Regions from separate parts of the Colwellia sp. MEBiC06753 genome, predicted to be linked through region 2. Evidence: riboswitches for the same ligand, from Rfam matches in the RefSeq annotation. Region 2 holds a riboswitch; the other holds the start of a gene.
The links. A riboswitch is a leader RNA that binds a small molecule or an ion and turns the genes downstream of it on or off. The one in region 2 is predicted to bind lysine.
Positions count from the first base shown of each region.

Region 1: linked by a shared signal. The riboswitch ahead of dapA (4-hydroxy-tetrahydrodipicolinate synthase) and the one ahead of lysC (lysine-sensitive aspartokinase 3) in region 2 are both predicted to bind lysine.

Region 1 is NZ_JBQMTM010000004.1:62,203-78,964, forward strand. Features, by position in the region: gene ACOB82_RS04745 (FAD-dependent oxidoreductase) at 1-703, opposite strand, end outside; gene gltB (glutamate synthase large subunit) at 722-5,182, opposite strand; gene folE2 (GTP cyclohydrolase FolE2) at 5,617-6,543, opposite strand; gene ACOB82_RS04760 (Hpt domain-containing protein) at 6,853-7,200, shown strand; gene arcA (two-component system response regulator ArcA) at 7,213-7,914, opposite strand; gene ACOB82_RS04770 (sensor histidine kinase) at 8,084-9,730, opposite strand; gene ACOB82_RS04775 (methyltransferase) at 9,816-10,853, opposite strand; lysine riboswitch at 11,106-11,280, shown strand; gene dapA (4-hydroxy-tetrahydrodipicolinate synthase) at 11,354-12,292, shown strand; gene ACOB82_RS04785 (2,3,4,5-tetrahydropyridine-2,6-dicarboxylate N-succinyltransferase) at 12,368-13,117, shown strand; gene ACOB82_RS04790 (PLP-dependent decarboxylase) at 13,117-14,340, shown strand; gene ACOB82_RS04795 (succinylglutamate desuccinylase/aspartoacylase family protein) at 14,364-15,482, shown strand; gene ACOB82_RS04800 (MAPEG family protein) at 15,607-16,035, opposite strand; gene ACOB82_RS04805 (hypothetical protein) at 16,183-16,500, shown strand; gene ACOB82_RS04810 (TonB-dependent receptor) at 16,565-16,762, shown strand, end outside.
Region 2 is NZ_JBQMTM010000006.1:26,513-43,274, forward strand. Features, by position in the region: gene ACOB82_RS06450 (TonB-dependent receptor plug domain-containing protein) at 1-280, opposite strand, end outside; gene ACOB82_RS06455 (Nif3-like dinuclear metal center hexameric protein) at 683-1,441, shown strand; gene ACOB82_RS06460 (ElyC/SanA/YdcF family protein) at 1,483-2,238, opposite strand; lysine riboswitch at 2,450-2,646, shown strand; gene lysC (lysine-sensitive aspartokinase 3) at 2,807-4,153, shown strand; gene ACOB82_RS06470 (MarR family winged helix-turn-helix transcriptional regulator) at 4,315-4,755, opposite strand; gene ACOB82_RS06475 (glutathione peroxidase) at 4,761-5,243, opposite strand; gene ACOB82_RS06480 (NAD(P)-dependent oxidoreductase) at 5,410-6,276, shown strand; gene sbcB (exodeoxyribonuclease I) at 6,384-7,847, opposite strand; gene ACOB82_RS06490 (hypothetical protein) at 8,573-9,031, shown strand; gene ACOB82_RS06495 (2OG-Fe(II) oxygenase) at 9,498-10,172, shown strand; gene katG (catalase/peroxidase HPI) at 10,520-12,676, shown strand; gene ACOB82_RS06505 (substrate-binding periplasmic protein) at 12,835-13,560, shown strand; gene ACOB82_RS06510 (hypothetical protein) at 13,739-14,116, opposite strand; gene ACOB82_RS06515 (hypothetical protein) at 14,311-14,760, opposite strand; gene ACOB82_RS06520 (hypothetical protein) at 14,794-15,204, opposite strand; gene ACOB82_RS06525 (efflux RND transporter periplasmic adaptor subunit) at 15,426-16,712, shown strand.

The sequences.
Region 1 (16,762 bases), on a different contig from region 2:
CGGCGTCATAGTCATTGCACAAGCTGTCAAAAGCAATGTCTTGACCGACATGAGTATTTAAACGGAATTCAATACCCATACCTTCAAAGATTTTTCTACGGCGCGCGATAACTTCTTTTTCTAACTTAAATGAAGGAATACCGAAAGTTAATAAACCGCCAATTTCGGCGTGCTTATCAAACACCACACAATCTACGCCGTTTCGAGTTAACACATCAGCACAAGCCAAACCAGCTGGGCCAGCACCAACAATCGCAACTTTTTTACCGGTTTTAATGACTTGTGATAAATCTGGCGTCCAGCCTTGTTCAAATGCAGTGTCGGTGATGAATTTTTCAATATTACCGATTGTCACGGCACCAAATTCGTCATTTAGTGTACAAGCCGACTCACACAAGCGATCTTGTGGGCAAACGCGGCCACACATTTCTGGCAAGCTGTTGGTTTGATGACAAAGATCAGCCGCTTCAAAAATTTTGCCTTCGGTTACCAGTTCTAACCACTGGGGAATATAGTTGTGTACCGGACACTTCCATTCGCAATACGGATTACCACAGTCTAAACAACGATCAGCTTGCCCTTTACTTTGGTCGCTACTTAATGGGTGATATATCTCAACAAAGTCAATTTTACGCTCTTCTATCGCTTTCTTTGGCGGATCAATGCGTTTAACGTCGATAAATTGATAAACATTTTTGCTCATAATCGTAAATCTACCTGATTATTGTGCTTGAACACGAAGTTCAGCTGAAGAACGGGTTTGATGACCAAGTAAGGCATTAACGTCCGTTGCTTTAGGTTTTATTAATTTAAATTTCGGCGCGAAATCGTCAAATTCTTTTAAAATTGCTTGCGCGCGCAGACTACCAGTTTGCTCGAAGTGCTCGTTAATAATGCCACGTAAGTGTTCTTGATGAATAACAAGATCTTCTATTGCTAACATTTCGATAGACTCATTATTTAAGCGAATCGCTAAATCGTCAGCTTCATCTAACACATAAGCAAAGCCACCGGTCATACCTGCGCCAAAGTTTAAGCCGACTTGGCCTAAAACAGTAACGATACCACCAGTCATGTATTCACAGGTGTGATCACCCGTACCTTCAATAACTGCATGAGCGCCCGAGTTACGAACTGCGAAACGCTCACCAGCTCGACCACAGCCATATAAACGACCGCCCGTTGCACCATATAAACAAGTGTTACCCATGATCATGGTTTCATGGCTTAAGTATTCAACACCTTTTGGTGGTTTGATGGTTAACTTACCGCCAGTCATACCTTTACCAACATAGTCATTGGCATCACCAGTTAATGTCATTTCCAAACCGCCAGCATTCCACACACCAAAGCTTTGGCCGGCGGTACCTGTTAAGTGAATTTTAACCGGGTTAGCCGCCATGCCTTGGTCGCCGTGTTGTTTAGCAATTTCACCTGAAAGTGCAGCGCCTACAGAGCGATCAGTGTTATTGATATTAAATCTATATTCACCGCCAGTACTATGAGCAACAGCATCACTAGCTGCTGCCACTAATTGTTGATTTAGCTTACCTTCATCAAACGGCGTATTGGCTTCCGTTTGATGTAATGCGGTATGTTTACCGGCAATCACAGGAGCAATAATCGGTGATAAATCAAGTTTTTGTTGCTTGGCGCTAATACCTTTTAGTGGAACTAATAAATCTGTGCGGCCAATAATAGCGGTTAAACTTTCCACGCCTAATTTTGCCAAAATTTCGCGCACATCTTGTGCGATAAACTTGAAGTAGTTCATTACTTGTTCTGGCAAACCTTTAAAGAACTCTTCACGCAGTTTTTCATCTTGCGTTGCAACACCCGTTGCACAGTTATTTAAATGACAAATTCGTAGGAATTTACAGCCTAATGTCACCATAGGGGCAGTACCAAAACCAAAGCTTTCGGCACCTAAAATTGCGGCTTTAACAATATCTAGACCAGTTTTTAAGCCACCATCAACTTGTAATCTTACTTTGTGACGAAGGCCATTATCGACTAACGATTGATGTGCTTCTGCTAGGCCAAGCTCCCAAGGGCAACCTGCATATTTTACTGACGTTAATGGACTAGCACCGGTACCGCCGTCGTAACCAGAAATGGTAATAAAATCGGCATACGCTTTAGCAACACCTGAGGCAATAGTGCCTACGCCAGGGCCTGATACTAATTTAACCGAGATAACCGCCTTTGGATTAACCTGTTTTAAATCGAAAATTAGCTGGGCTAAATCTTCAATTGAATAAATATCATGATGTGGCGGCGGTGAAATTAAGGTTACCCCCGGCACTGAGAAGCGTAATTTGGCGATTAACGGCGTAACTTTATCACCTGGTAATTGCCCACCTTCACCCGGTTTTGCCCCTTGTGCTACTTTAATTTGCAGCACATCAGCATTAACTAAATAGTGCGGAGTAACACCGAATCGCCCCGAAGCAATTTGCTTAATGCGAGAGTTTTTAACTGTGCCAAAACGACGCTCGTCTTCACCACCTTCACCTGAGTTTGAAAAGCCGCCTAAACGGTTCATAGCAATGGCTAGTGCTTCATGGGCTTCCGGGCTTAGTGCACCAATTGACATGGCGGCACTATCGAAGCGGGTAAATAAGTCGCTATCTGCCTCAACTTTGCTGATATCAATTGGTTGGGTGTCTTCTTTTAAGCCAATTAAGTCGCGAAGTGTTGCTACTGGGCGGTTATTCACTTCGTCAGCATATTTGCGATAATCGCTATATTCGCCGGTTTTAACGGCATGTTGTAGGTAACTTACAACATTTGGGTTAAAGGCGTGATATTCACCACCGTGGACATATTTTAATAAGCCGCCGTGGCTCATTTTTTGATGTGGTAAAAATGCGCGACGAGCAAGGTTAATATTATCCTGTTCAATATCAGTAAAACACGCACCTTCAATGCGGCTAGGGATATCAGGGAAACAAGTATCCATTATCTTGCTGCTTAAACCTATTGCTTCAAATAAGCCGGCACAGCGATAACTAGCGATAGTTGAAATACCCATTTTAGAGAGGATTTTTAACAAGCCTTTATTGATACCGTTACGGTAGTTAATAATTGCTTCACGCGCTGGTAAATTAATTTGGCCTTTATCAACCATTTGCTCAACGGTTTCAAACGCTAAGAACGGATAAATTGCTGTAGCACCAAGCCCTAATAGCACGGCAAACTGATGTGAATCACGCACTGATGCGGTTTCAACAATAATATTCGAATCACAACGTAGCTGTTGTTTAACTAAATGCTGTTGAACAGCACCCACTGCCATTGCCGCCGGAATAGGTAATAAGCCAGGGTAAATTTGGCGATCAGATAACACTAAAATAACCGTATTCTTATTACGAATTAAGTCTTCAGCTTCTAGGCAAAGGCGATTAATTGCCGCTTCTAAACCTTCATCAGGATCATAATTTAGCGTTAAGGTATCAGAGCGGTAATGCTCTTGATCCAACTCACGTAGTTGCTTTAAGCCGGTGTACATTAATACTGGCGTTTCAAAAATAATGCGATCAGCATGGCCGGTAGTTTCGTTAAACACGTTATGCTCGCGGCCAATACAAGTCGCCAAAGACATTACATAGCGTTCGCGTAACGGGTCAATTGGCGGGTTTGTTACCTGAGCAAATTGCTGACGGAAATAATCGTATAAGGTACGAGGCTGGCTAGAAAGTACGGCCATTGGCGTATCATCACCCATTGACCCAGTTGCTTCTTGGCCATTTTCCGCAAGCACTTTAACTACTTGATGAATTTCTTCATAGCTGTAATTAAACAGTTTGTGGTATTGCGACATTTCAGAGTCGTTAAATACTCGAGAACCTATTAAATTCGCCTCGAGCTCAGAAAAAGGCACTAAACGGCGAATGTTTTTGTTTAGCCAGTCGCGATATGGATGGCGAACTTTCAGTTCATTATCGATATCGTGCGAGTTAAATATGGTGCCAGTATAAGTATCAATAGCCAGCATTTCACCCGGACCTACACGACCTTTTTCTAGCACTTCATCTTCGCCATAATCCCAGATGCCTACTTCAGAAGCTAAGGTAATGAAGCCGTTACGGGTAATAACATAACGGGCAGGGCGCAAACCATTGCGATCTAAGTTACATGCAACATGGCGACCATTGGTCATTACTATGCCCGCTGGGCCATCCCAAGGCTCCATATGCATAGAGTTAAATTCATAAAACGCTTTTAAATCATCATCTAGCATTGGGTTATTTTGCCATGCTGGCGGCACAAGTAAGCGCATAGCACGGTATAAATCCATGCCACCTGCTAGGAATAGTTCCAGCATATTATCGAGTGAAGATGAATCAGAGCCACTTTCGTTTACAAATGGTGCAGCATCTTGTAAATCAGGTAATAGTGGTGATTGAAAACGGTATGTACGTGCCCGCGCCCATTGACGGTTACCTTTAATAGTGTTGATTTCACCGTTGTGAGCTAAATATCTAAACGGCTGTGCCAAATGCCATTGTGGCGAGGTATTGGTTGAGAAACGTTGATGGAATACACATATTGCCGATTGCATGCGGATATCAGCCAAATCTAAATAAAAGTTAGGCAGATCTACCGGCATCATTAAGCCTTTATAGATGGTGACTAAGCAAGAAAGACTGGCAACATAGAAACGTTCATCAGTAATGCGTTTTTCAGCACGGCGACGTGCCATATATAAGCGACGCTCTAGATCACGATTTCGCCAACCTGGAGGGGCATCAACAAATATTTGTTCAATTGCCGGTAAATTACTGGCGGCAATTGGGCCTAAAATTGTTTTATCAGTAGGAACAACACGCCAACCAACAATAGTTAACGTTTCTTTAGAAAGCTCTTCTTCAAAGATTTTTTTTGCTTCTGCAGCTATAACGGGATCGGGGTTGAGGAAAATCATACCAACGCCGTACTTGCGGCCTAGCTGCCAACCATTTTCTTCGGCAATTGAGCGGAAAAAAGTGTCAGGTTTTTGCAATAACAAACCACAACCGTCGCCAGTTTTTCCGTCAGCAGCAATACCGCCGCGATGTTGCATACGATCAAGCGCACTAATGGCAGTTTTAATTAATTTATGACTCGCTTCACCTTTTTGGTGCGCAATTAAACCAAAACCACAATTATCTTTTTGCGTGTTAGGATCATATAGCTGCATTGTTGTTCTCCACAGTATTGTAATTCGCAGATATAAAGCGTCGGGTTCGCATAAAAACGTAGAAAATTTGAATAAATATACCCGAGATCGCCAAGAGGCGAACCATTAACACTAAACACAAATTTTTATTACGTCAACATTTATAGAGTATTTGCTCGTAATTAATTTACATAAAAGCCTGCTTTTTTATAAATAGATGCACTAAAGTGGTAAGTTGCGAGGTCAAAAGTTGAGTAGATGGTCAGTTTTGGCGCAAGTTGCATTAACAAAAAATATTTTATGAAATAAAATTACAAAACATCTACAAAACTGAAAGTTTTAGTTTTGTAAAAAGGCTGTTTTATTAATAATGATATTATTCAGTGTTATTGATGTAATTAAAAAACAAAAAAGCCCGTATAAACGGGCTTTAATTCGGAATCTAAGTTTCTTACTTATGGCTGATAGCCACCAGCAATTCCTTTAGTGGTAATACTTACTGCATCATGAGCATGCAGTGATTCTAAGTGATTCACTTTTAACCAGAAGTCTTTGAATGCGCTGGTTTGATTCAAGGCATGTTGTAGTTTTCTGGCAGCATCTTCACAAAACATCAAGTTTTGGCCATTTAATCGTGCAAATTCTTGCTCGTCTTCACGTTTGACCGCCGCCTGCACCGGTGTTTGTAACGTATCTTCTAACGTATTAACCAGCTCTTCAATAGGGAAGGTGTTAATTGTGTTGTCTAATTTTACTTTAACTTGAGCGATTGAACGCTGACTGTGCGGTGTTGCAACTATGCCTTCAGTAGTACCTAACCATTCGTGCATCACATTTTTATCAATTGAAGCACTATCGTTAAACTTGTTTAAAAATTCACGCTGAATTAATTGTCTAGCTAGTGCTGCCGAACATGGACAGGTTGATGAATATCTGACTTCAAGAGCTAACTCTACATTAAGTTCGCCATTGGTTAGCTCGCCAGTTAGTGTTATCGGGTAAGCTTTCCAACCTTGCTTACCACTGATCAATGACTTGCGTCTTAAATGATAATCAAATTTAAACTGAACCTTGGCATGGTCGCTAAGTTCTTGATGAGATGAAATAAAGCTATCGAGCAAGTTGGCTAAATTCGCATAATCTAGTGATTGATTATTTGATAAGTCGTCTAAAAGTAAGTAAAGGCGAGACATATGAATGCCCTTCGCTTCTGGCTCTTTTAGATTCACAAATGCATCGATATGTGCAGATACCATTTTTTCAGGCTGATCTTTAGCAGATACCATAATAGGCATTTCTATATTGCTCATCCCCACCCAATCTAACTTACCCTCAGTCTGTGCTGTGGTGTGATTGGCAATATCTGGCATCGATGTTGGCATTTGTGCTCCGCGAAATTCTTTGCTACTACGCTAAAATTAGCTATATCAGTCGCTACTTAAGTAATACGATAACGTTAAAATATTAATGTTTTAGCTGGTTAATGACTACTTTGATCTTTAGTCAGCACGACACAGGCTAAAAAGGGCGGCTATTCTGAACGAAAATCCACCTAAAAGCAATATTTGTCAGTGGTTACGGGCTGATTTACCAAATGGCTAACTGAGTATTTTGTGATTTCTAATTTACATTGAAAAAGTAAGTGTTTAGGCTAGGCTTAGCGTTGAAATAACAATAATTTAGGCGAATACATGACAGATAATCACTTGATAGATACGACATTGCTGCAAGGTTACTTGGAAAACTTAGGGGCGGATGTAGTCATGCAGATGCTTGAATTGTATCAGCAGCAATCAATTATTTATTTAAATGATATTGATGATGCTCTAGACCAGGGCTCTCAGCAGCTTTGGCATGAGCGCTGCCACAAAATGAAGGGTGCTGCTGGCAGTGTTGGCTTGTTATCCGTACATAAACACTTAGTTGCAATTGAGCGCTCAGAAGAAAGCGGCCAACAAAAAAGCGAGCATTTAGCCCGCTTAAGATTACTTAATGACCAAGCAATTGATAGCTTTCGTCAGTGGTTAGGTCAGTCTTAATAAATTAATTTACTACTCAACCGTACCAACGAAGCGATAACCTTCACCATGGATGGTGTTAATTAGCTCTGGGGTATTAGCATCTGATTCAAAATGTTTACGTAGTCTGCGGATAGTAACGTCAACAGTACGATCGTTTTCTCGTAACTCTCTACCAGTCATTTCCTTAATTAATTGATGGCGTGTGACTATCTGGCCGGTATTTTCAATTAATAATTTAAGGGCACGAAACTCACCACGTGGAATAGGAATGATATTTCCTTCAGGTGATGTCATTTTTCTTGAGTTAGCATCTAGTGACCAACCGTTAAATTTAATCACTGAAGTATCAGGTTCAGTTTTACTGACACTAATACGACTTAAAATATTACGCGCACGGATGGTTAACTCTCTTGGGTTAAATGGCTTGGTCAGGTAATCATCTGCACCAATTTCTAAACCAAGAATTTTATCAATGTCGCTATCTCTACCAGTTAAAAATATTAACCCCATATCGCGGTTATTCGTTAGTTCCCTAGCGAGTAATAAACCATTTTTACCTGGTAAATTAATATCCATAATGACTAGATTAACAGCACTATTACTTAAGCACTGTTCCATACTATCACCGTCGATAGCTTCAGATACCTCGTAACCTTCTGCTTCGAATAGGTTACGTAAATTGAAGCGAGTTACATCTTCGTCTTCAACTATCAATATATGGGCTTTTTGCATTATCAATCCGTTATTTCGTTGTGACTAGCGCCTTTGTAGTCATTTACGTACGTTTGTCTATATTAAATATCTCTTTATATTAACTGTTAACTGGATTGTTAACAATGTTAATAGCCCTGCAAGTTTTGAGCCCTACTTCAAAAGCCGCTGATTTTACGTCAATTAATCATCAACTTTCTTGCTCAACTAAACTCTGTTCTGGACCTTCTTCCATTATTACGGGAAAATTTATTTCAAATTGAACACCTTGATCAAGCTCGCTAGTAAACTGGATATGTCCACCTAAGGCTTGGGTCACCAAGTTGTAAACTAAGTGTAAACCAAGACCGCTACCACCTTCTCCACGCTTAGTCGTGATGAAAGGATCAAATATTTTATTCTTAAGGGACTTTTCAACCCCTTTACCATTGTCCTGATAATTTAAATGAAGCTGGCCGCTCAAGGAAATCACACTAATAGTTATGACACCTTCTTGGCGATTTTCAAAACCATGAATAATCGAGTTTACAATCAAATTAATTAAAATTTGATTAATTGGCCCAGGTTTACTGATAACGTGTAAATGCTCAGGGCAGCTAATATCCATATGAATGGTTTTTAACTTCAACTGTGGCGCTAATGTAATTAATACTTCATCGAGTAACTCATTGACATAAAATGCTCTATCTTCTTCTGTAGACTGATCAACCGCTACTTTTTTAAAGCTTGAAATCAGATCTGCTGCTCGCACTAAATTACGGTGGATAATGCTGACGTTCTCTTGGCCTTCAGAAAGAAAGCGCTTGAGCTGGCTTGAGCGTAACGTTTTGTCTTCAAAGGCTAGTTTTATTTCATTTAATCTATCTTCTAGTAAGGTTGAAGCAGTAACACCAAGGCCGATTGGCGTATTAACTTCATGTGCGACACCGGCGACCATGTCACCTAAAGAAGCCATTTTTTCATTTTCTACTAACTGACCTTGGAATTGATGTAACTTTTCTAATGTCGAGAGCAGCTCTTGGTTTGATTCTTTTAATGCTTCGGTGCGCTGATTTACCTTGCTTTCAAGCTCTTGGTTTAGCTTTAGAATTTCTTGCTCAGCATTGCCTTGTTTTTCAATATATTTTTCAGTGCGGTTTAACATGATATTGAGGTTTTTCGCTAACACTTCAAATTCCAGCGTGTTTAATGAGGCAAAGCGTTGGGTGTAATCTCGTTTATGCGATATTTCACGAGCCATTAAGATGATTTTATTGAGCGGTCGCAATAACGATTTATGCAGAAAACGCGCGGTTAGGTAACCTAAAATAATAAATATTAGATAACTACTAAGCGCCATTATTAAGGTATTGTTTTTTAACTGATAGTAGCCATCTATGTCCAATTGCAAATAGGTATAACCTAATAAATTGTTATCTAAGATAATTGGGTGGATATACTCGATGATATTGTTGCTAATTCTTGGCTCTTGATAGTTTTCAATCACTGCGCGTTTATCAGGAATAGCCGGGAAGCCTTGCTTGTTATAGCTACTGAAAAAATCGAGATTGTCGCCGTCGAAGTGATAAACATGAACATAGTTAAATCTAGGGAGACTGCTAAGTTGTTCTAATACTGATTTGAAGTCATTGAAATTGCCATCAGTAATATAGTTAGTGGCACGCTTAGCGACAAGTAGCGCTCTATCTTTGATATCGTGTTTTAGCTCAGACTCAATATAGGTGAAAATTTGGCTAGAAATAATGATATAAGCGCAGGTGAAAACCAATGTGATAAGGCTTGCTATGGCGAGCTGGTATTTTTTACTGAGGGTTGTGACCTGCTGGGTAGCACTCATTTCTACACTATATTTCCATCTTGTAGTACTTAATCAATCATTATGTAATATGAAAAAGAATTCAATAAAAAAGCTACATTTATCATTACTTTTTCAAACAATGGTAAACATTAAAGCCATTTTGCGTGTGGCATAACTTGTAATTGAAATGTTTATCTAGAATAGGTTGGTATTTCAAAAAGCTATTAGCGACGATAGTTAGCTGCCCTTTGGTCTTCAGAAAGTGTTTACATTCAGCCAAAAATTTTTCCGTGTCAGCATAGTGTGTTTTGGTACCTTGGTGAAAAGGTGGGTTGGAAATTATATGGTCATATTTTTGGGTAGCATGAGCTAAGCCATCAGAAGTAAAAACCTGACCGTCAATATGATTTAAGGCAAAAGTTTGTTGGGTTGAAGCTACCGCCAGTGCGCTAACATCTAACGCAGCTAGCTGGCTGTCTGGAAATTTTTTAGCAATGTATGCGCTAATTACACCTGCACCACAGCCAAAATCCAGTACAGCTCCCTGATAGCTGGTCGGTAAATTTTCTAATAGGACTTTTGTGCCTTTATCTAAGCCTTGTTGGCTAAATACACCCGGCAGCGCAGCTATATTGATACTGGTATCGGCAATGGATAGTGGGTAGGTGTGATACCAATCATTTATATTGAATTGATATTCATCATCGATAAAGCTACCTTCATACAGGCTGCAATGGCGAGCAGAGTCTATTTTCTCGCAATGCTCAAGGTATTGCTGGCTTAGTTTAGCCGCTGATTTGATACCACCTTTATTTTCCCCAACAAAAATGACCCGAGCATTCGCTTGCATAAAAGGTGCAATCATCGCCAGCGAATACGCGAGTTCGGCTTTGCTTTTCGGAAATGCAATTACCGCCAAATCAATAGTAAGCGCTTGGTTAAAGTAACTGCCAAAGCTTGAGGAAATTGCCGAGTGTTTTACTTGTTGTAAATGCTCGAAAGCTTGTTGGTTATTTGTGAAATAATGTAATTGCGCTTTTGGGTGAGCTGCTAGCCATTCGTGATATAAACCATCAACCGGAAAATTAATTAACACCGCATGCTGGCAGTTAAGCAGATCAAGGTTGCGAGTTAAAACTTGGGAAAGGTTGCTTAGTGACATTGGTTTTCCGATTGATGTTTCTAATTTTATGTAGCCAGTTTATGTTGCCAGTTTATGTTGCCAATAAAGAGAGAAAGCGAATTACATGTATTAAGGCGGATAATGCGCTAGTTTACTTGATTCTATATTTTAGGTATAGCGATGATTGCAGATAGATATATTGACTTTAGAGCAATTATTCGATGTAATACCGCCCGTCCTTATTCCTGCTAAGTGATGCTACAGCAAACTTGCTGGGTCATTTAGCTGAAAAGGGCCAGAAGAGGAGCGTTAACCAGGTAGTTAATGGGAGGAGATCAAACTCCAGTGATCATTAATGAGGGGGATTAGCGCCGAGATAAACACCAATTTGATCAATGTGTTTATCGGTTGCTCAGGCTGAATCCTGACAACTGTCACCCTAATTAGGTGGAGAGCTTCTGGCCTTTGTTCGAGTGCCAGATTCGCTGGCCGCTCGACAAATGCCTATAAGTTCTCCGAACGAAGTGAGTTCGAGAGAAATGAATCCAGAATCTTCTTATAATTTATCAGATTATCCATTGTGGACTGCACTGGTTACGCCATTTACCGAAAGTGGTGGAATCGACTTTGCCAGTCTGGTTCGTATTGCTCGTCAACAGGCTGCAGCAGGCAACGCTTTATTGCTCTTAGGCAGTACCGGCGAAGCACTTGCCTTAAGCAAAGAGCAACAATTAGCTATTGTTCAACATGTAACTGCGCTAAAGCTTAATGTGCCGATTATGGTCGGGGTTGCTGGTTACCAATTAAGTGAGCAAATTAAGTGGATAGAAATCTGTAATCAATTGGCGGTAGACGCTTATCTACTCGGTGCACCGCTTTACGCTAAACCGGGGCCGGTCGGGCAAGAGCAGTGGTTTACTGCATTACTTAATGCCAGCACTAAGCCTTGTATGCTTTATAACGTACCGTCACGCAGTGGTGTTCAGCTCTCTGCTGAGGTGCTGGCTAAACTTCAACATCATCAACATTGCTGGGCACTAAAAGAAGCCAGCGGTGATATTGGCCAATTTATGGCGTATCACACAGTATGTAGCGAACTTGCTGTTTATAGTGGCGAAGATGCATTAATGCCTAAGCTTGCAACTGCAGGTGCCAAAGGCTTAGTTTCCGTTGCAGCAAATGCCTGGCCTGAGCAAACGCAACGTTATGCACGCCAATGCTTATCATCAAAGACGCCATCGCATTATCCTGTGTGGCAACACGCTATATCAGCATTATTTGTCGTTGCCAATCCAATTCCTGTCAAAGTTTTGATGCATGAAAATGGCGATATCGACACCCCCGCATTATTGCCGCCATTAACGCATTTTGAGTTAACCAGTAAGCAGGCATTAATTAAAGCCAATGATGATATCCAAGCATGGTATTGGTCGGAAGTATCGGGCTCGAATGGTGATTCAAAGAAGCGACGCGCTTAAATCGACTTTGCCTGCAATTTGGCAGGCACATACAAACTTTCAAATTGAACAAATTTATAGAAAAAAGGTAATACAATGAACTGGCAAGAAACGTTACAGCAGTTAGAAACTGGCGAAGTAAGAGCAGCAACGCAAGATGAAAATGGCAATTGGTTAGCAAATGTTGATGCAAAACAAGCGATTTTGGCGGCATTTAAAGCCGGTGAAAATACTGAATTTACCGGTGCATACCAAGGTTTTGTTGATAAGCATAACTTACCTGCGCGTCAATTCACTCGTGATGATGGTGTTCGTCTGGTTCCGGGGGGTTCGTCAGTGCGGGCGGGGGCTTATGTTTCTGCTGGCGTCATTATCATGCCTCCGGCATACATTAATGTAGGCGCTTATGTTGGTAAAGGTACTATGGTTGATAGCCATGCCTTGGTTGGTTCGTGTGCGCAAATTGGTGAAAACGTTCATTTATCGGCTGCGGTACAAATTGGTGGTGTCTTAGAGCCAGTGGGTGCCAGCCCGGTAATTATTGAAGATGATGCCTTTTTAGGTGCAGGTGTTGTTGTAGTTGAAGGTATTGTCATCAAAAAAGGCGCAGTATTAGCACCGGGTGTTTCATTATCTGCGTCAGTGCCGGTATTTGATTTAGTGAATAATCGCCGTTTAGAAAAAGGCGAGCCTATCCCTGAATATGCCGTGGTCATTCCTGGTACTCGCCCAGTCGATTCTGACTGGGGGCGTGAGCAAGGGCTTAATATGGCTTGTGCGTTAATTGTTAAATATCGTGATGAGCAAAGTAACGCATCACTAGAACTTGAGTCGGTATTACGCTAATGGCTTTTTATTCCCCTTCTAAGCAGTTACATCAAGCATTATTGGCACATTCAAGTGCGCCAAATGATGCAAACGAACAAGGCTATTTTGTTTATGACTTGGACAGATTACAGCAACACATTGCAACGCTGCAGCAACAAGATGTGGTGAAGTTGTGGTTTGCAGTAAAAGCAAATCCTTTATCTAAAGTCATTTCAACCATTGCCGAACAAGGTGTGAATTTTGATGTGGCAAGCAAAGGGGAATTAACTCAAGTATTAAATCAGGGCATTAGTGCAGAACGCATCCTTAATACTGGTCCGGCAAAATCAAAAGCGCAAATTAGTGAGTTTTTGCAAAATGGTGTGAATACCTTCGTGCTGGAAAGTATTAATCAACTTAAATGGTTAGCTGAGGCAAGTTTTGAACAAAACAAGCGTCCTGATGCATTGCTTCGCGTGCAATTACGCTGGCCAGTTGGTGAAAAAAACCCATTAGGCGGCAATAGCTTAACGCCATTTGGCTTAGGTGTAGAGGAATGGGCAAATGTTCAGGCGTACGATTATCCGTCGATTAATCTTTGTGGCTTACATATTTTCCAATGGGGCAATATGCTCAGTAATGAGAAGATGTATGACTTATGGTTGCAAATGGTGCCGCCATTAACTGCACTAGCTGAACAAGTTGGCTTTGAATTACAAATTCTCGACTTAGGTGGCGGCCTTGGCGTTGATTATCTTGGCAGCGGTCAAGGGATAAATTGGCAACAAGCCATGGCAGATTTAGCCAAAATCAAAGCACAAGCTAATGTTGCTGAATTGTGGTTAGAATTAGGGCGCTACGCGGTTGCTGAATGCGGTTACTATTTGACGAAAGTAGTTGATAAAAAGTCTAATTTTGGCGAGCAGCAGCTAGTGTTATCGGCAGGCATCAACCACTTGCTAAGACCTGCCATTACCGACCAGCCATTTCCAGCAGCTTTATTGCGCGCATCTAGTGCTAACAGTGAAAGCTTTTATCTGCATGGGCCTTTATGCACGAGTATGGACTGCCTTGGTGTAATGCCGTTGCCAGCAGATATTGATATTGGTGACGAGCTAATTTTTAGCTATGCCGGCGCTTATGGTTTTACCGAAAGTATGCCGTTTTTCTTATGTCATGAAATTGCCGCTGAATATGTGTTTAGTCAGGGGCAGTTAACCCAAGTTCGTGCGGCTGAGCCCGCCACTTGGTATTTAAGGTAGTTTAGGATTTAGATGTTATGAATATGGCAGATTATCAATTAACCAAAGAAGTGATGCATGTTGGCGAAATGGCCAGTGGTGCTAAGTTAACTGTGCCAGTTTACCGATTTAAAGGGGAAAGTGATGCGCCTAGTGTTTATATTCAAGCGAATATGCATGGCGCAGAAGTACAAGGCAATGCGGTTATTTACCAGTTGCTTGAGCAATTAAGGCAGCTAAAAATTTTGGGTGATATTACCTTAGTGCCTTACGCTAACCCTGTTGGCTGTAATCATAAAAATGGTGAATACACCCTTGGTCGTTTTGACCCGATCACCGGCGTTAATTGGAACCGGATGTATCACAATAATCCGGCATTGGTATCAACCATAGTGAATGATTATTTAGATGCCAGTGAAGCCGAAATAGCTTCTGTATTTAAACAAGCATTACTTAACGATATCACCCAACAGCTTGAACATAATATTTATGGCTTAACTACCGGTCAGCGCATTGCCTATCAATTGCAAAAATTAGCCCATCAAGCCGATTTTGTTTTAGATCTTCACACTGGGCCAATTTCCAGTAAGCACTTGTACTGCCCAGAATATGCCAAAGCCAGCGCCAGTTATTTCAATATTGAGCATACGTTATTGATCCCTAATGTCTTTGATGGCGCGCTTGATGAAGCTACGTTTTGCCCTTGGTGGTCGTTAACTGAAGCGTTTGCTGAAAAAGGTCGTACAGTAAATTTTGATAAAGAAAGCTTTACGGTCGAGTTGGGATCGCAAGAGCAAATTGATCTTGATGTAGCTTTAGTTGATGCTCAAAGCATACTTTGTTATCTGCAATATAAAGGGGTAATTGCCGGCGATAGTTATCAACCAGATAGCATGACACGCTATGCCTGCTATTTAAAACATTACAAAGCGTTTTATTCGCCAATGGGCGGTATGGTCGATTACCTTGCTGAGTTTGGTAAGCCGTTACCTGCTGGTAAGCCGCTAGCACGTATCCTTCGTATGGATCATTACGGGGATGGCGATGCACTACATTATATTAGCCTTGATAAGGAAGTGATCCCTATTTTGCATTTTGCCTCAGCCAGTGTGAACCAAGGCACTGAATTATATAAAGTATTTACTGAGTTTTTTGAACTTTAATTATTTGTCGCTAAAACTTGCTCGCGTGTGATCTAAGCCCATATTTTTCTTAAAAAGTATGGGCTTATTTTTTGCTGGTAATTTTTGCTAATGAATTAAGTCGTGAATAACTATGCATTAACAATTAAGCGCTAAACAAATGACTAAAGACATTAATTATCAATACAAACAGCGCAATAGTGGCAAGCATATAACAAATAAAGCGCGCCATGACTTTACCATTTAAACAATGAATAGCTGAGTGTAATACCCGAAAAAATAAAAAGCTCCATGCCGCTAGGTTACTGACAATAGAGTGATCGGGAATTTGGCTGGCAACAATGATGGTAATGTAAAACAGCACTGGCATTTCAAATAAATTTTTTAAATTATTTGAAGGAGCGTTAATGGCATCAGGTAAAAGCTCAGAAACTTTGCCTGGGGTTTTTAATCGTTCGGCATTAATGTTTTTAGCTAATACATAACGCAGTCGAGTAAAGTACATATAACACCACACCAGCATGGTTAAGACCATCATGCCGGCTAACGGAATATATAGTGGGTAGAAATTCATAGGTTACCTGCTTTAGTTCTTATTGTTATTGACTGTATTCAAATTGCTAGCCTAACGTAAACTCATTGTTTGATAAATAAGCAGTCAACAAAGTGTCATACTTTCAGCGTTGAACCCAAACTATTAGTGTTATATTATCACTAGGTTATGAATATCAACTTAGCAGTGAAAAGTCGTTTTTTTAAAAAGTGTAGCGCTATTTTAATCGCTGCATGGCTTTTTGCGCTTTATGCACATAGCTCTCATAGTGAAATAATATCTCAAGCAGACACCTTTATAGAGTGTCATCTGTGTCATGGCACCCTAGATAAGCTAGATGATATTGACGCCTGCGTTGCTATTGTTGTTCAAAGTGGTTGGTTACCAAGACTTACCTCGTTTGAAGCACTTGTTGTTAGCAATGAATATATTCGCCCATTGCTACGAGCCCCACCTTTACAAATCATTGACTTACCAGGCTTTTAGCCAACAAAAATTTTGACGCTTTAACCGCGTTTATTAGTTAGTGTTATTTATTAAAGGTTTATTCATGAAATTTAAAAAAGGCATGATAGCGTTAGCGATCGCTGCTAGTTCTTCAACAACTGTTTTTGCACAAAACATTTCTGGTCAAGTAGTCGATGCACTTGGTTTACCAATTGTGAATGCTGAAGTGCATATTGATAAAGAAAAAACTCATGTGAAGACTGACAGCCAAGGTCGGTTTGTCATCAATAATGTCAATAAA
Region 2 (16,762 bases):
GGGTTGAGAAAGTGCCTTGACCTGAAATTGGTAACTTAGTGAATAAGCTGATTAAGTCAGTAACACCGGTTTTTTGAATATCTTCTGACGATAAACTGGTTACCGGCGAAGGGCCTTCCATACTGGTTCTTTTAATATGAGAACCGGTAATTTGGATACGTTCTACTTCTTCTTCCGTTTCTGCAGCGACAACATTAAAACTTTGCGAGGCAAGTAATGCAGCAGAAATGCTTAGTGCAAGTGATGTTTTCTTAGAAAAAAACTTTGTCATTTCCTTCATTCCTTTTGATTATAATTATTAAAATCAAACTATAATTAGTTAACTTTTGTTAGCCATATCTTGTGCTATTTGCTAGTTCTTGAGACTAGTTTTTTGTTTGATCTACAAATTTGTAGCAAATATCTAGGCAGATAGGAATAGGGAATTTGTGTAGAATGTTAATAGATTGTAAATATATCTATCCGAAAACATACTTGGTTTAGCCGCAAACAGGCATCAGTACTGCATTTTCTACGACTCGATTCGTACAGAATAAAAATTTTCCATGGTCGATATTTTTTGTTGATGATGGGTACTTAGTTGTATTGTTTTGATCGAGTACCTGTTGTTGAAAGATTTTATCGGCTATTCAAATATGAGACACTGATGCCAACGCATAGTAAGCATTAATCTGGGAATTACATGTTAAGAGCAGAATTTGAACAATATTTATTTGAATTATTAAAACCTCAGCAAATCGCCGATTTCTGTCCAAACGGTTTGCAAGTCCAAGGCAGTGATGAGGTAATAAATATTGTTACAGGGGTAACGGCAACCGAAGCATTAATTGATCAAGCCATTGCGTTAAATGCAGACACCATATTAGTGCACCATGGTTACTTCTGGAAAGGTGAGTCGCAAACAATAACCGGAATGAAATATAACCGCATTAAAAAGTTGCTTGAGCATAATATCAATTTATTCGCCTACCATTTGCCGCTAGATATTCACCCTGAACTTGGCAATAACGCGCAATTAGCCAAGTTATTGGGCATTAAAGTGACAGGGCCTTTAGAGCTAGGAAACCCGTTGAGTGTTGGCGTGCAGGGCGAACTAGCCTTTAATATTAGTGGTGAAAGTTTTAGTCAATTAATTAGTCAAAAGCTTGAACGTCAATGTTTACATATTGCACCTCCGTCTAATAAACCTATAAAAACAGTAGCGTGGTGCACAGGTGGTGGTCAAAGTTATATCGAACAAGCGGCTAGCCAAGGCATTGATGCATTTATTTCAGGTGAAGCCTCTGAGCAAACTACGCATGTTGCCAGAGAATTAGGTATTCACTTTTTTGCCGCTGGTCATCATGCAACCGAACGATATGGCGCTAAAGCCTTGGGTGAACATGTAGCGTTAGAGTTTGGGCTAAATGTCGATTTTATCGATATTGATAATCCAGTTTAAGTAATAGCTATGTGTGTTAAATGGTTAGCTTATTAATGAATTTAATAAGCTATCCATTGCCAAAGTTGACCCATCGCTTCATACCAAGCAATACTGCTTTTCACTAAACTTTGGCTTTGCGGTAGAAAATTCTGCCAAACAAGTTGCTGCTCAATATTTTTCACATAAAATCCTGCAGGTGCAGGAATGGGGGTAACGCCCTCCAACGCAAAATATTTCATCGCTCGTGGTAGATGATAAGCGTCAGTTACTAGTACCGTATTTTTACCTTTAACTCGTGGTGCAATAAGTTGTGCTTCTTCGCGGGTATCTTTGGGGAATACCTCTAATAAAATTTTATTCTCTGGCACGCCCAAAGCGATAGCTGCATTTTTCACTTTCTCGGCATTTGACATTTCATCTTGGCCACCTGAACCAGAGGTAATGATTTGAGCTTCCGGATGCAGTCGATAAATTCGAATTGCTTCAACTAATCGAGACAGTGAACATGGCTTTAATTGTGATGTTGCAGGAAGAGCATCGTTTGAGTGGTGACCACAGCCAAGAACAATAATGTAGTCAACAGGTGTACTTGACCGACTAAAACTCTCATAGTTTTTTTCGAACGAGTAAATGCTTTTATCAGCAACATAAGGAATAGAGGAAATCGCCAGAATTAACGTTGCACACAATAGTAACCGACGACTTAAGCGAGCATTGGCTTTGGTCAGCATTAACGAGGTAACTAATAGTAAAAGGGTGATGTTGATCGGCATAACAATTACCGAGACCAACTTTTTAAACAGAAAAAAGTCCATGAAAGTCCGAATTGCACCTAGAGTTGCGCATTATGTTCAAAGCAGTTGACTATTCTAGCTAATGCATAGCTGCATTCAATATCTGTTGTCATATTTACTCGTGTAATAAAATTACAAATATTCATTAATTGATCGCTATTTTTACTTGTATCAGGCTTAGCTTTGATGTTTAATACCCGTGTTGTCGAGCTTTTACTTTAATAATGCTGGCAACACCAGAAGAGGTGCGAAAGCCAGGTAGCTAGTATGAGGAACCACATTCCCATGACCACTAGTGAGGGGGACTTTCGCCGAGGATACTAGTTTGAGTGGCGAGCTGTATTCGGTCACTAGGGTTGAATCCCTAGGATTGTCACCGCTAATGTAAGATAACTCGAGCATTAGCAAAGGTGGAGAGCTTCTGGCTGAAAATGTTTTGCTTATTTTCTGCTGCGCATATCCTCAGCCTTGCTCTTCCTTGTTGTAAATAGTTTACTTGCTATCTAGGGAGGACTTTCGATGAAATGTTATTTCGATTACACCTTAACTACTTATAATCAATCTCAGTTTAAAGCGTCTGGGAGTGTCTATGTCTAATTTAACTGTCGCTAAATTTGGTGGTACCAGTGTTGCTGACTTTCAAGCTATGCAGCGTTGCGCCAGTATCATTAAAAATGATTTAACTAACCGTGTGGTGGTCGTTTCCGCTAGTGCGGGTGTTACCAACCACTTGGTCGCATTGGGGCAAGCAAATTTATCAATTGAGCAGCAAGCCGAGATCATTGAAGCTATTCGTGTTATTCAATTTAATATTGCTGCCGAGCTAGCCAATACTGAAGCGCTAGAAACCGCTATAAATGGCAAGCTTGCCGAGTTGGCAGAAGTGGCAGCGCTGCAGGCTGAGCAACATAGTTTAAAAAATGCTGATGAAATTCTATCTTACGGCGAACAATTAAGTTCTATGCTATTTGCTCAAGTGCTTAATGAGATGGATGTAAGTGCCATTAGTTTTGATGTTCGCCGTGTAATGAAAACCAACAGCCTATATGGTCAGGCAGTCGTTGATATTGAGCTGTTAAAAGCTAAGGTGATAGATGAACTCACTCCTTTACTTAATCAACATGTGGTTGTTACGCAAGGGTTTATTGGTCAAGACAGTTTAGGCAATACTACCACGCTGGGTCGTGGCGGCTCAGATTATAGCGCGGCATTATTAGCTGAAGCGCTAGAAGCAACTAATTTAAGTATTTGGACCGATGTCGTTGGTATTTTTACCACCGATCCACGTATTACTGATCAGGCACGCTCAATTCCTGAAATATCCTTTGGTGAAGCGGCGGAAATGGCAACCTTTGGTGCGAAAATATTACACCCTGCCACTTTAATACCTGCGATGCGGACAAACATTCCGGTATTTGTTGGTTCAAGTAAAGAGCCCGAAAAAGGCGGTACCCTAATTCAGCAAACAGTGGCATCAAACCCAACTTATCGCTCTATCGCGCTTAGACGAGAACAAACGTTAGTGACGGTAAAAAGCCCGGCAATGTTGCATGCCAGTGGCTTCTTAGCGAAAGTGTTCGCCATATTAGCCAAACATGAGCTAAGTGTTGATTTAATTACTACCAGTGAAATTAGTGTCGCGTTAACTTTCGATAACCCAACGGGTAGCACCAAGTCATTAATCAATAATTCGGTGGTTGAAGAGCTTGAGCAGTTGTGTGAAGTGACGGTTGAGCACGGCTTATCTTTGGTGGCAATAATTGGTAATAATTTGCATAAAACTAATAGCTTAGGCAGTCACGTTTTTGATCATATTAATGACGTAAATATTCGTATGATTTGTCATGGTGCAAGTAGTAACAATCTATGCTTCTTAGTGCCAGAGCTAAGTGCTAATACGGTGGTAGAGCATTTGCATCAAGCGTTATTTGCTTAAAAGACATTTATTACGAGTGAGCAAGTAAGCTATTAACTTACCTTAAAAAGGCGAACCACAATGCTTAACCTCTGTGTTCGCCTTTTTCTTTAACCTTGCAAATTATTATCTACTTTTGCTGAGGCTTATCTCTTATCAATATCTAATCTAGCTTAATGCAACTAGCTAATATGCTGGCGGGCATTAGTTAGTAATTTATCTAAAGTCATTTGTAAGCCACTGAGCTCAGCCAAGGATAAACCGGTTAGGGCAAATAACTTCGCCGGAATTTGCTTGGCTTTTTGCTTAATATTACGGCCATGTGGCGTTAAGGTGATTGAAACCGAACGTTCATCTTCTTGACTACGAGTACGTTTTATTAGTTGTGCTTGTTCTAGCCGTTTTAGTAGTGGCGATAACGTGCCAGTATCTAAATCTAATGTTTGGCACAGTGTTTTGACTGGCATGGCACTATCAGCTTGCCATAGCGCTAACATCACCAAATATTGTGGGTAGGTTAGCCCCATGTCTTTCAGCATAGGGGCATATAGTTTAGTAATGCTTTTGTTTAAACTATACACCCGAAAGCATAACTGCTTTTCTAATGCTAGAGAATCAGACATAAGCGTTATAATAATGCGGTAATGGCCGGTTCAATTTTTTCAGGCTTGGTCATAGTGGCATAACGTTTGACGACTTTACCGTCTTTGCCAATTAAGAATTTAGTAAAATTCCACTTAATGCCTTCGGTTCCTAAAATACCCGGCGCTTGAGCTTTTAAATATTTGTAAAGCGGGTGCGCGTTGTCACCATTGACATCGATTTTGCCAAATAGTGGGAATTGGATATTAAAATGTAAATCGCAGAACGACTTAATTTCTTCGTTACTGCCTTTTTCCTGCTGTTGAAATTGATTACATGGAAAGGCTAATACCTCAAATCCTTGATCTTTATATTTATCATAAAGCTTTTGTAAGCCTTCATATTGTGGAGTAAATCCACAAGCGCTAGCTGTATTAACGATTAATAAAACTTTTCCTTCATAGTCTTTTAAATCAACGGTTTGTCCACGATAGTCTTGTGCTGAAAATTGATAAATTGAATCGCTCATAGTTAGCTCTTTTTAAGTTTTGTAAAATTAAGTTGTGCACAATATAAAATAATTAACGAATAAAAGCAAGAAAGTGGTTTGGCTATGACTAATTCAGTACTATAGGCGGCAATTATTTTTTATCGTTAATTTATCGTTATTTTTTTAAGTAAAGTAGGGCACTGACATGGCAAAAGTTGCATTTATTGGTTTAGGGGTTATGGGTTATCCGATGGCAGGCCACTTGGCAAAAGCAGGACATGAGGTTTCGGTATATAACCGTACTCAGGAAAAAGCCATTGCCTGGGCAGAAGAGTTTGGTGGTCAACACTTCCCTACACCGAGACAAGCTGCACAAGATTGTGAATTCGTTTTTTGCTGTGTTGGTAATGATCAAGACTTAAGCAGTGTTTGTTTAGGCGAAGATGGTATTTTAGTTGGAATGGTGAAAGGTACGGTGCTAATCGATCATACCACCGCATCGGCAGAAACTGCTCGCGAACTAGCGACACAAGCAGCTAAACAAGGCGTAGCATTTTTAGATGCGCCTGTTTCTGGTGGTCAAGCGGGCGCAGAAAATGGCGTATTAACGGTAATGGTTGGTGGCGAAAAAGCTGACTATGAGCGTGCACAACCGGTAATGGCCGCGTTTTCGCGTTTTACTCAATTAATGGGGCCAATTGGTAGTGGCCAGTTAGCGAAAATGGTGAATCAAATTTGTATTGCCGGTGTCGTACAAGGTTTAGCAGAAGCGTTTACCTTTGCTGAAAATGCCGGTCTAGATGCTGACTTATTAGTAGAAACTATTTCAAAAGGCGCTGCGGGCTCATGGCAAATGGAAAATCGTTATAAAACCATGTTTGCTGGTGAATATAACTTTGGTTTTGCCGTTGATTGGATGCGTAAAGATTTGGCTATCGCCTTTGCTGAAGCTGAAAAAAATGGGACTGAATTACCAATGACCAAAATGGTTGATGGCTTTTATGAAGAAATTCAAGCGATGGGCGGTAATCGCTGGGATACCTCTAGTTTAATTGCGCGTTTTAAGCATTAGTTATAAGCAACTATATAACTAACGAATCAAATAAAAATGCCAGCATAGTAACCAAGCTATACTGGCATTTTTAATATTAACCTTAAATCATTTAGCCCTGAAGGTATTTATCCTTGGAGGTATTGATACAAAGCTTTTAATACCGCCATTTTATTTTGGTTATCTTCATGCTCGTGTACCAAGTTTTCCAAGCGCATCATATATTCTTCAGCCGACAATACGCCTTTTCCACCAAATTGAATTTTATCGCGGCAATATTGTTGCCAGCTGGCTTTTTCAGTTGCTGACAAAGTATAGGGATAATTACGGGCACGATAACGAAATAACAAAGTAGGTAAGCGCGGATCTTGGAAATTAAACTGATGCACAGCCAGTTGCTCTGGCGGCAAACTGTGCAAAATAGCCATTTGTGCTTTATCGTTTTCCGAAAAGAACTCGCCGCCATAAAGTGCGTGCTCAGCGTCAACTTGCTCGTCATCGTTAAAATCTGGCGCAAACACTTCATTTAATTTATCGATAATTTCTCGGTGGTTTTTAAGCTTGGCTAAATTTTCTAAACAAGTTTCACGAGGAATCGCTAACCGCGCGGCATTTTCAGGTAATAAGGTTTTGGCAGGCGCGACTACCGGGCATTTATTAATATGAATTAGTTTGATCGGAATCGGTAATTCATCCTCAGCTAAATCTTGGTAACGGGTATAAAGGCGCTGTTTAATTTGCTCGGCACTTAACTCAAATAACGGGCTAGGATCACGTGCTAAATCAACGGCAATAACTGCATTTTTATTAGTGGGATGATAGGCAATTGGGCTAAACCAACTGGTGCAGCCGTGCTCAGCGGAAATTTTGCTTGAGGTATGAACAATTGGTGTCATGTTATAGACATCAATTAATTCGGCAACACTTCGTTTATTACGTAAGTTAAATAAGAAGTTGTAAAGTTTAGGTTGTTTATCTTTGATTAGTTTTGCCATGGCAATGGTGGCGTAAACATCGCTCATTGCATCATGGGCTGCTTCATGACTAATGCCATTTTCTTTGGTAAGCAGCTCTAATCGAAAGCTAACCCGTTGTTCTCCGGTGTCATCATTGGTCACTTGTGGCCAATTAATACCTTCTGGTCGAAGCGCATAACAAGCGCGCACCATATCAATAATATCCCAGCGGCTATTACCGTTTTGCCATTCTCTGGCGTACGGGTCGTAAAAGTTGCGATAGAACAGATAACGAGAAACTTCATCATCAAACCGAATATTATTGTAGCCAGCAACACAGGTTTGTGGCTGAGAAAATAGTGTATGAATGCGCTGGGCAAATTCAGCTTCTGGCAACCCTTCGGTTAAGGCTTTTTGGGGAGTAATGCCGGTGACTAATGCTGCTTCTGGATTGGGTAAATAGTCGGCAGGCGGCTGACAATAAAAAACCTCTGGTTCACCAATAATGTTTAAATCGAGATCAGTGCGAATGGCAGCAAATTGCGACGGTTTGTCATATTTGGGGGAAACTCCCCAAGTCTCATAATCGTGCCATAGGATTGTGGGTCGTTTATCCGTGTTGCTTTGTATGACCATATGTGATGTTAATTTGTTGATTTTTATGATGTTTGTAATGTATGCATCAAAGCAGGTTATGACTTTGTGTTTTGCAAAATTACTTTGTCTGATAGCTAGAAGTTGTACCTTAAAGTGCAACTAAACTTATCAGAAAATTGCACTTTATTGTGTGCGGCGCAATTTGCTTTGAATAATAACAGCTTTGTTTAGATGAAAGCTAATGGCATTTAAAGTATCACGACTAAAATCACTTCAAGGCGAACGTTGTGAAAAACATTAGAGAAAGAAGATATTGATAACTTGTCAATTGTCGTAAGTGAAAAAGGAAAGATAATTATCATTTTAAAGTTAAGCTGCAACGCATGTACTTTGGTGAATTTCTGATTTAATTTATGGCTAATGATAGATTAAAAGTACGCCAGCTGAATTTATTAGCTCATCAAAGAATAAAGCCACTTATGCATGTTTAATGATCTTTGTAGGTAAGCGATATTGATACCTTGATAGCAAATCATTTAGACCTTTACCTGCTTCTTATATCTGAGGTAAACGAACAATTATCTGAGGTAAACGAACAATTTAGTGTCAATGTCTTTTACACTTTCTATTTTTACTATTCTATTGTTGTTTTAAATTGTTGATATTTATGCTTTTATACTTAATGGTGTATATTTTGCTGCTTTTGTAGTCTGTATAGATTTCGCATTCGGAATCAGTTTGGTTTAAAACAGGGAGAGGAACTAATGAATTTAAAAATATGGGTACTCGGCTTAGCTATAATATTGACTTCACTGAAAGCATCCGCAGTTCTAATAACAGTTGATGACGTAGATTATAATGTAGATTGGAAGGTCGGTTTTTTTGTGGATATTGATGCCGAGGTAGGGCTTCAAAACCAGTTGTGGTGGGGCAATGCTAGTTTAGCGGAAGAATTCGCAGTCGCTTTAGGGTTTGTTGATGATGGAGACTTCTTGGCACAGTTTGGCCCAATGTTTGCATATGACCTCTATAACGATAATGGTGGTAGCTATACAGTAGAAATTCAGTACACTAGTCCGTATTACGCCCTAAGACAAGAAGAATACCAGTTTGCTTTTGCTTTTATCCAGGAAAATGTGCCAAGTGTTCCAGCCCCAGCCCCAGCTATATTGATACTTCTTGGTTTAGCAACTTTGATTGTCTCTCGAATAAAGTCAAAATAATAAATGCTGGTTATCCCTAACTTCGAAAAAACGCACTCTTTAGAGTGCGTTTTTTATGAAGTGTTCCTAAAAATAATAAATCAAAAATTTAGAGTCTTTAAAATGAGTTTATAAAACAGTTTTTGTTTTGATTGAAAGCGCCAAATTAATATATAAAGCAAAAGTTTTTGATAAGGCGCTACTCAACATATGATTTAATCACCGACCATTTCGTTGTAACATACCCAAAGACGAACAAGATTAATTTTCGCTGAATTCACGATGTGACTTCTAGTGATAGATACTTGAGGAAAATCACTAAAAATAACTTGGCTTTTGGTGAAGTTGAATTATTATATCGGCGCTTGATATTTGGGCAAAATTAAAGCATTAGATTGCATTTAACGCCTAACTTCAGCTTATTCATTATTGGTTAGTGTAAAGAACCAGTGTTAGCGCACAGACACTATCTTAGTTAGGTACTAATATGTCTGCTTTAGCACTCACTGATTACATTAATGGTGGCAACACCACCGATGACACACTTTTCGGCTTAATTGCTGATGATATTTCACGCCAAGGCTATAGCATTCAGCCAACGGCACTGCCTGAAACCATAGCAAATGCCTTGTTTGAACATCAACAAAGCCTTAACCAAAATAAATATGTTGAGGCAGGAATTGGCCGCGGTGATGACTATTTAAAGAATGAATTTGTCCGTACTGACGAAATTTGTTGGATTAATGGTGACTCAGAAGCCGGTCAGCAATGGCTGAGTTGGACAAGTCAGTTACAACACTTTTTAAATCGTCGACTTTTTCTAGGGCTATTTTCATTTGAAAGTCATTTTGCTCATTATGCACCTGGCGACTATTACAAGCGCCATGTTGATGCCTTTAAAGGAGAAGCTAACCGAGTACTTTCTGTAGTTACTTACCTAAATCCTGGTTGGAATAATACTGATGGCGGCGAATTGGTTTTATATGAGCATGAACAAGATTTAACTGGGATCAAGGTTGCTCCTTTGTTCGGTACAATTGTAGTGTTTTTAAGTGAAGAATTTCCCCACGAGGTACTACCAGCGCTAAATGATCGCTATTCTGTTGCAGGCTGGTTTAGAGTTAACACCTCAGTTTTAGGTAAAATTGATCCGCCACGCTAGCTCACTTTCTGTTAGTTGTTTGGTCACTTGCGTTTCGTTTTAGACCTTGGCACTTATTAGCTTATGAGTGCCTTTGATATATTCACTTAGCTTGAACACAGTTTGAATTTTGCATTTGCTTAATTCTTGTTCGGGCTAGGGCTTAGCCTTTCTTAAATATCATTCTATTTAACTCAATTAATCAATTTGTCCTAGCCCGTTATTCAAAAAAACTTAATATGGTTATCAATTTAATCTCTTTTACAAAATTCTATATCTGACCAATACTTACAGTCGAATCAACAGCATGAAACAATATATGAAATAGCGATATATTTAGCTTATGTTCACCGATAGGAGGTTAACAGATGTCAGATAAGAAATGTCCAGTAATGCATGGCGGAGCAACCGAAAGCAGTGCTTCAGTGATGGAGTGGTGGCCGAAGGCGCTTAACCTAGACATACTTCACCAACACGATAGTAAAACCAATCCAATGGGGGCTGAATTTAATTATCGAGAAGCAGTAAAGTCTCTTGATGTTGCCGCACTTAAACAAGATCTTACTCAATTAATGACCGAAAGTCAGTCGTGGTGGCCTGCGGACTGGGGTCACTATGGTGGCTTGATGATCCGTATGACCTGGCACGCTGCTGGTAGTTATCGTGTCGCCGATGGTCGCGGCGGTGCAGGTACCGGTAATCAACGTTTTGCACCATTAAATTCTTGGCCAGACAATGCCAACTTAGATAAAGCGCGACGTTTACTTTGGCCAATTAAAAAGAAGTATGGTAACAAATTAAGCTGGGCAGACTTAATCGCCTATGCTGGCACCATCGCCTATGAGTCAATGGGATTAAAAACGTTTGGTTTTGGCTTTGGCCGAGAAGATATTTGGCACCCGGAAAAAGATACTTATTGGGGCGCAGAGAAAGAGTGGTTAGCACCAAGTGGTGGTGAGGGCAGTCGTTATTCTGGTGAGCGTGATTTAGAAAACCCGCTTGCGGCCGTAATGATGGGCTTAATTTACGTGAACCCAGAAGGGGTTGATGGCAACCCAGATCCATTAAAAACCGCTAAAGATATACGTGTAACGTTCGAGCGTATGGCTATGAACGATGAAGAAACGGTGGCATTAACCGCTGGCGGTCATACCGTGGGTAAATGTCATGGTAATGGTGATGCTTCATTACTTGGGCCAGATCCTGAAGGTGCTGACCTAGATGAGCAAGGCCTTGGCTGGAATAACCATACCAATCGAGGCATAGGTCGAGACACCGTTACCAGCGGTATCGAAGGCGCTTGGACGACTAATCCAACTCAGTGGGATAACGGTTATTTTGATATGTTACTTAACCATGAGTGGGAGTTAACGAAAAGCCCAGCAGGTGCTTGGCAATGGAAACCTGTAGCCATTGATGAAGACAAAAAGCCGTTAGATGTTGAGGACAGCAGCAAACGCTATAACCCGATTATGACCGATGCCGATATGGCAATGAAAATGGATCCGGAATATCGGAAAATTTCTGAGCGCTTTTATCAAGACCCCGCATATTTTTCTGAAGTGTTTGCCCGCGCTTGGTTTAAATTAACTCACCGCGATATGGGGCCTAAAGTTAGGTATATTGGTCCTGATGTGCCTAGTGAAGATTTGATTTGGCAAGATCCCGTGCCTGCCGGTAACAGCCAATATGATGTTAACGCCGTTAAACAAGATATCGCTGCGACAGGTCTTTCAGTGGGGGAAATGGTAACCACAGCATGGGATAGCGCCAGAACATTTCGTGGTTCAGATAAACGTGGCGGTGCTAATGGCGCACGTATTCGCTTATCGCCACAAGTAAGTTGGGAAGGTAATGAGCCTGAGCGTTTATCTAAAGTATTAACTGCATTAGCGCCAATAGCGACCAAGCATAATGTGAGTTTAGCTGATGTTATTGTTTTAGCAGGTAATTTAGGCATTGAGCAAGCAGCAAAAGCCGCTGGGATTGACGTGGTAGTGCCTTTTTCAGCTGGCCGTGGCGATGCAACACAGGAGATGACTGATGTTGAATCATTTGAAGTACTTGAGCCACTGCATGACGGTTTTCGTAATTGGCTAAAACAAGACTTCACAGTAAATGCCGAAGAGTTATTACTTGATCAAAGTCAGTTAATTGGCTTAACCGCCCATGAAATGACCGTGCTTGTCGGTGGAATGCGGGTAATTGGTGCGAATTTTGGCGATAGCGATATTGGTGTGTTTACTGAACGTAAAGGTGCATTAACTAATGACTTTTTCGTTAACTTAACCGACATGCACTATAGCTGGAAACCGGTAGGTGAAAACTTATATGAAATTCGCGACCGCCAAACCGATACCGTAAAGTGGCAAGCAAGTCGCGTTGATTTAGTTTTCGGTTCAAATTCTATCTTACGTGCTTATGCTGAAGTTTATGCGCAAGATGACAATCAAACAAAGTTTGTTCATGACTTTGTTAGCGCTTGGACAAAAGTGATGAATGCCGACCGCTTTGATTTGAACTAAACTACTGTTAATAAAACTGCCAACGCCCAATTATCATCTATTTATGGTAATCGGGCGTTTTGTTTTACTTCACTATTAAATAGCACTTAATATCTACATTTAAGCTAAAATAGCACTGCCTTTTTAACCAGAAAGTTAATATAAGTTAAGATTAGATAATGAATTATTTGCGAATAATTTTTTTGCTGTGTTTTGTCGGAGTTGTTCACGCGAAAACAGAAGTTCCTTTATATACGTATTTTGACAAACCACCATTTATCATAAGTAAATCACAACAAGCAGGCCTTAGTTTTGAGCTTGCTGACAAGTTAAATAGATTTTCTGAGTCTTATCAGTACAAAATCGTTTATCTGCCAAAACAAAGAGCGTTAGCAGGTCTTGAATCCCCAGCTGCTTTATTGTGGGTGAATCCGACATGGGTTAACGATACAAACAAAACAAAGTATTGGTGGTCCAGTGAGTTAATACATGATCGAGAGCTATATATAAGTAATGATCTCGAGTTGGAATATAGCGACGATAGCTCTTTATTTGGCAAAACCTTGGTTGGTGCCAGAGGCTATATTTACTTCAATTTACAGCAGTACATTAAAAATGGCACTATTAAGCATATAGATGTTAATAGCGAGTCTTTAATACCACAAATGCTCATGAAAGGGCGGGGAGACTTCGGTGTGATAGGCTTTCAAACATATTTTTATTTAGTAAAAACTCACCCAGAATATATCGTAAACTTAAAAATTTTAAACAATTACGTAAAAATGTTTGAACGTAGTATTGTTGTTTCTCGCGCCGATACTGGTGTACAAAAAGATATTGAAGCTTTCCTAAATTCCAAACACTGGACTGACTTAGCTAATAAATGGCTAACACCTCAGATTTAATGTGAAGCACTTGTCGAATACTTTTTCGAATGCTTTTTCGAATGCTTTTTCGAATGCTTTTTCGAATGCTTTAGTAGTGAAGATAAGTAGTGAAGATAAGTAGTGAAGATAAGTAGTGAAGATAAGTTGGAAAGCTCAATTACTTTTATTGAATATGAATTGGAAGTAGGTGTCGGACTTATTTTAGCAGCCAAGCTTTGGCTTCATTAACATCAATAAAATTCTGAATAGGAATGGTGTGTTTTTCTGCGCACATTTCAACAATGTCTTGTCGGAAATCTTGCAGCGGGATCATTCGAGCGACTTTAAAGCCCTGAGTAATTTTACCGACTCGTTTGACCAATTCTAAGATTGTTACCGTCTCAAAATCCATTGAGGTTTGTCGAAAGTCTACTAACAGCAATCGAGTATCCTGTTGGTTAGCAAACTCCGTTAACTCAGTGTATAGGCGAATAATATCATCAGGATAAGTATCACCAATGACCACTGCTAGTGCGATTGCATCGTTTTTGAGTAACTTAAATTTAAATTTGGCGTTTTTATGGGGCTTAGACATTATCCATGAACCTTAGAATTCGATGCCAGCATTAGTGGAGTTTTTATAATAAAATTAACGTACTACTTTATTCTATATTAGTAATTTGTATATTAGTAAAAAGTACTTAAAAAACAAATTCTCAACAGACCCTAGTTAAGTTGATTTAGGACTAAGCATTCGTTATCGGTTACGTGGCATTAAAATGACTTATCTTAGGCGCGGTATATTTCTAATGCTTGGTTTTGGGCAAAGTACCATATTTGTTTAAATTGGATGTGTTCGCGGGTTGTTAGCATCGATTTTAGTTTTTTTACCACCACCTTATTTGGTAACGCTATGCCTAAATCATCATAAAGCAGCAAATAGATCGGCTCGTTAACTTGATAATTTTTATCTAGTTTAGTTTTGAGCATGGCTCTGGTATCGCCTTCTTGCCATGTCGCTTTGGCATGATCTTTAGTAGAAAAATATTGTTGGGCAAAGGCTTTCGGGTAATTTCGTGCTAACTCAAAATACACGTGTTGATGATTAAAGGTGCAACTTAAGTCAGGTTTAGGTGGCAAGCACTTTTTAATATGGCTTACTTGAGTATTTGGCAGGCAGGCGCAAAATTGCTTAAAAATAGCAATTTCATGTTGGCCTTTTTCTCGTTCAGAGTTCATCTGATTGGCCTACAGGTAACAAAAGTAAAATAGCTAATCAATTTTCTGCCAAACTTCATATTCCACTCGTTTTCCGTCTTGCCAGCGACTATTGTACCAGCGATCATCAATAAATTCGGCGGTAAAGCGAAAGCTTGTTCCTTCTTGCTCGTTAAATGAATTTAATTTCAAGGTTTCTACATACTGATTATTATGTAATTGATAAGTACCGGTACCTGATGCCCAAAACTTGTCACCTTTCATTGAAGTAAAACTAAAATGGCTGGTAGAAAATACTTTAATCGATTGTAACTGTTGCTGTTGATAATTGATGACTTGACCGCGATGATCAATATATTCACCAGATAACAGCTTCCAGCTGCCAACTAGCTTTTGCTGTTCGGTGTTGGCTAGTGAACTTGCGCTGACTATAAAGAGTAATAAGCCTAATAATTTACCTTTCAATTTATCATGTCCTTTTTCTTTTCCTTTTTAAGGCGTCACATTTAGTCTCAATAACTACAGAGTCATGCTTTCGCTAGTTTTATCTTAAAACCTACAGCCTAGTGTGTTGAATTGTAGGGATTAAAATCAAGTAAAATTAGAAATTTAATTTTATTTTTAAACTTTTTACAAACTTGTTGCGACTTATTGTTTGATTGTTGAAAAATATTTCGGGAAAGATTGTGAAAATAGCAGATACCAGTGGTCAAGATGTGGTGATCAGCCCATCGACTAAAAAGAAAACATGGATAGTTAGTGCCGTAGTTGGTGCAAGCTTAATAACATTAATTGGTTTAGCCACTCCGGCAATTTCGAGTTGGTCATCCAGTGATACCACCATTTCACGAGATCGCATTCGTTTAGCAACGGTTACTCGCGGTGATTTAGTTAGAGACTTATCGGTTCAAGGCCGAGTAGTTGCAGCGGTAAGTCCAAGGCTATATGCCACAGGTCAGGGCACTATCACCTTTGAAGTGGATGCTGGCGACAAAGTGGTTAAAGATCAAGTATTAGCGGTGATTGAAAGCCCTGAGCTAACGAATCAATTAGAACAAGAACAAGCCTCACTACAAAAGCAAACCTTAGACTTAGAACGTCAAAAAATTCAGGCGAGAAAAGCTGCGTTAGAAAATCAAAAAGCGGTTGATTTAGCCAAAGTCACGTTAGTGGCGGCTGATCGTGAAAAGCGTCGAGCTGACAAAGCCTACAAATTTAATTCCATCAGCCAAATAGATTTTGAAAAAGCGCAAGACGATTTACAAAACGCACAGTTGGTGTTTAAACATGCCGAGCAGGATGCAGCGCTTAATCAGGAAAGTTTGGCGTTTGAAATTAAAACCGTTCAGTTATTGGTTGATCGCCAAGCATTATTGGTTGATGAACTGCAACGTAAAGTCGATGAACTAACCTTACGCTCACCGGTAAACGGTATTGTTGGTAACCTCGCCGTTAAGCAAAAAAATCAGGTTAGTCGTAATCAGCCAATTTTAAGTGTGGTTGATTTATCCGAATTTGAACTGGAAGTGGATATTCCAGAGAGCTATGCCGACGACATGGCAATTGGTATGGGTGCTGAAGTATCGATTAATGGCGAAACGTATGCTGCAAACCTAGTGACTATCTCACCCGAAATTGAGAACAATCAAGTGACTGGGCGTGTACGTTTTGCCGCTTCTTCAGGCGCTGGTCAGCCAGACGGTTTAAGACAAAACCAACGATTAACGACCCGTATTTTGATGGAAAACAAACCAGGCGTGTTAATGGTGCGTCGTGGTCAATTTTTAGAAAGCTCTAGTGGCCGTTTTGCTTACAAAGTCAATGGCGATATTGCCCAGAAAGTAACCATAGAAACTGGCGCAAGAAGTTTATCAAACGTCGAAATAAACCAAGGACTAGCCGAGGGCGATGTGATTATCGTCTCCAGCACAGATCAATTTAATTCCGCAGATAAGGTACTGATTTCACAGTAGTAAGCCTGTCGACAATACAAGAAAGTTGCATACACAATAAAATTAAAGAG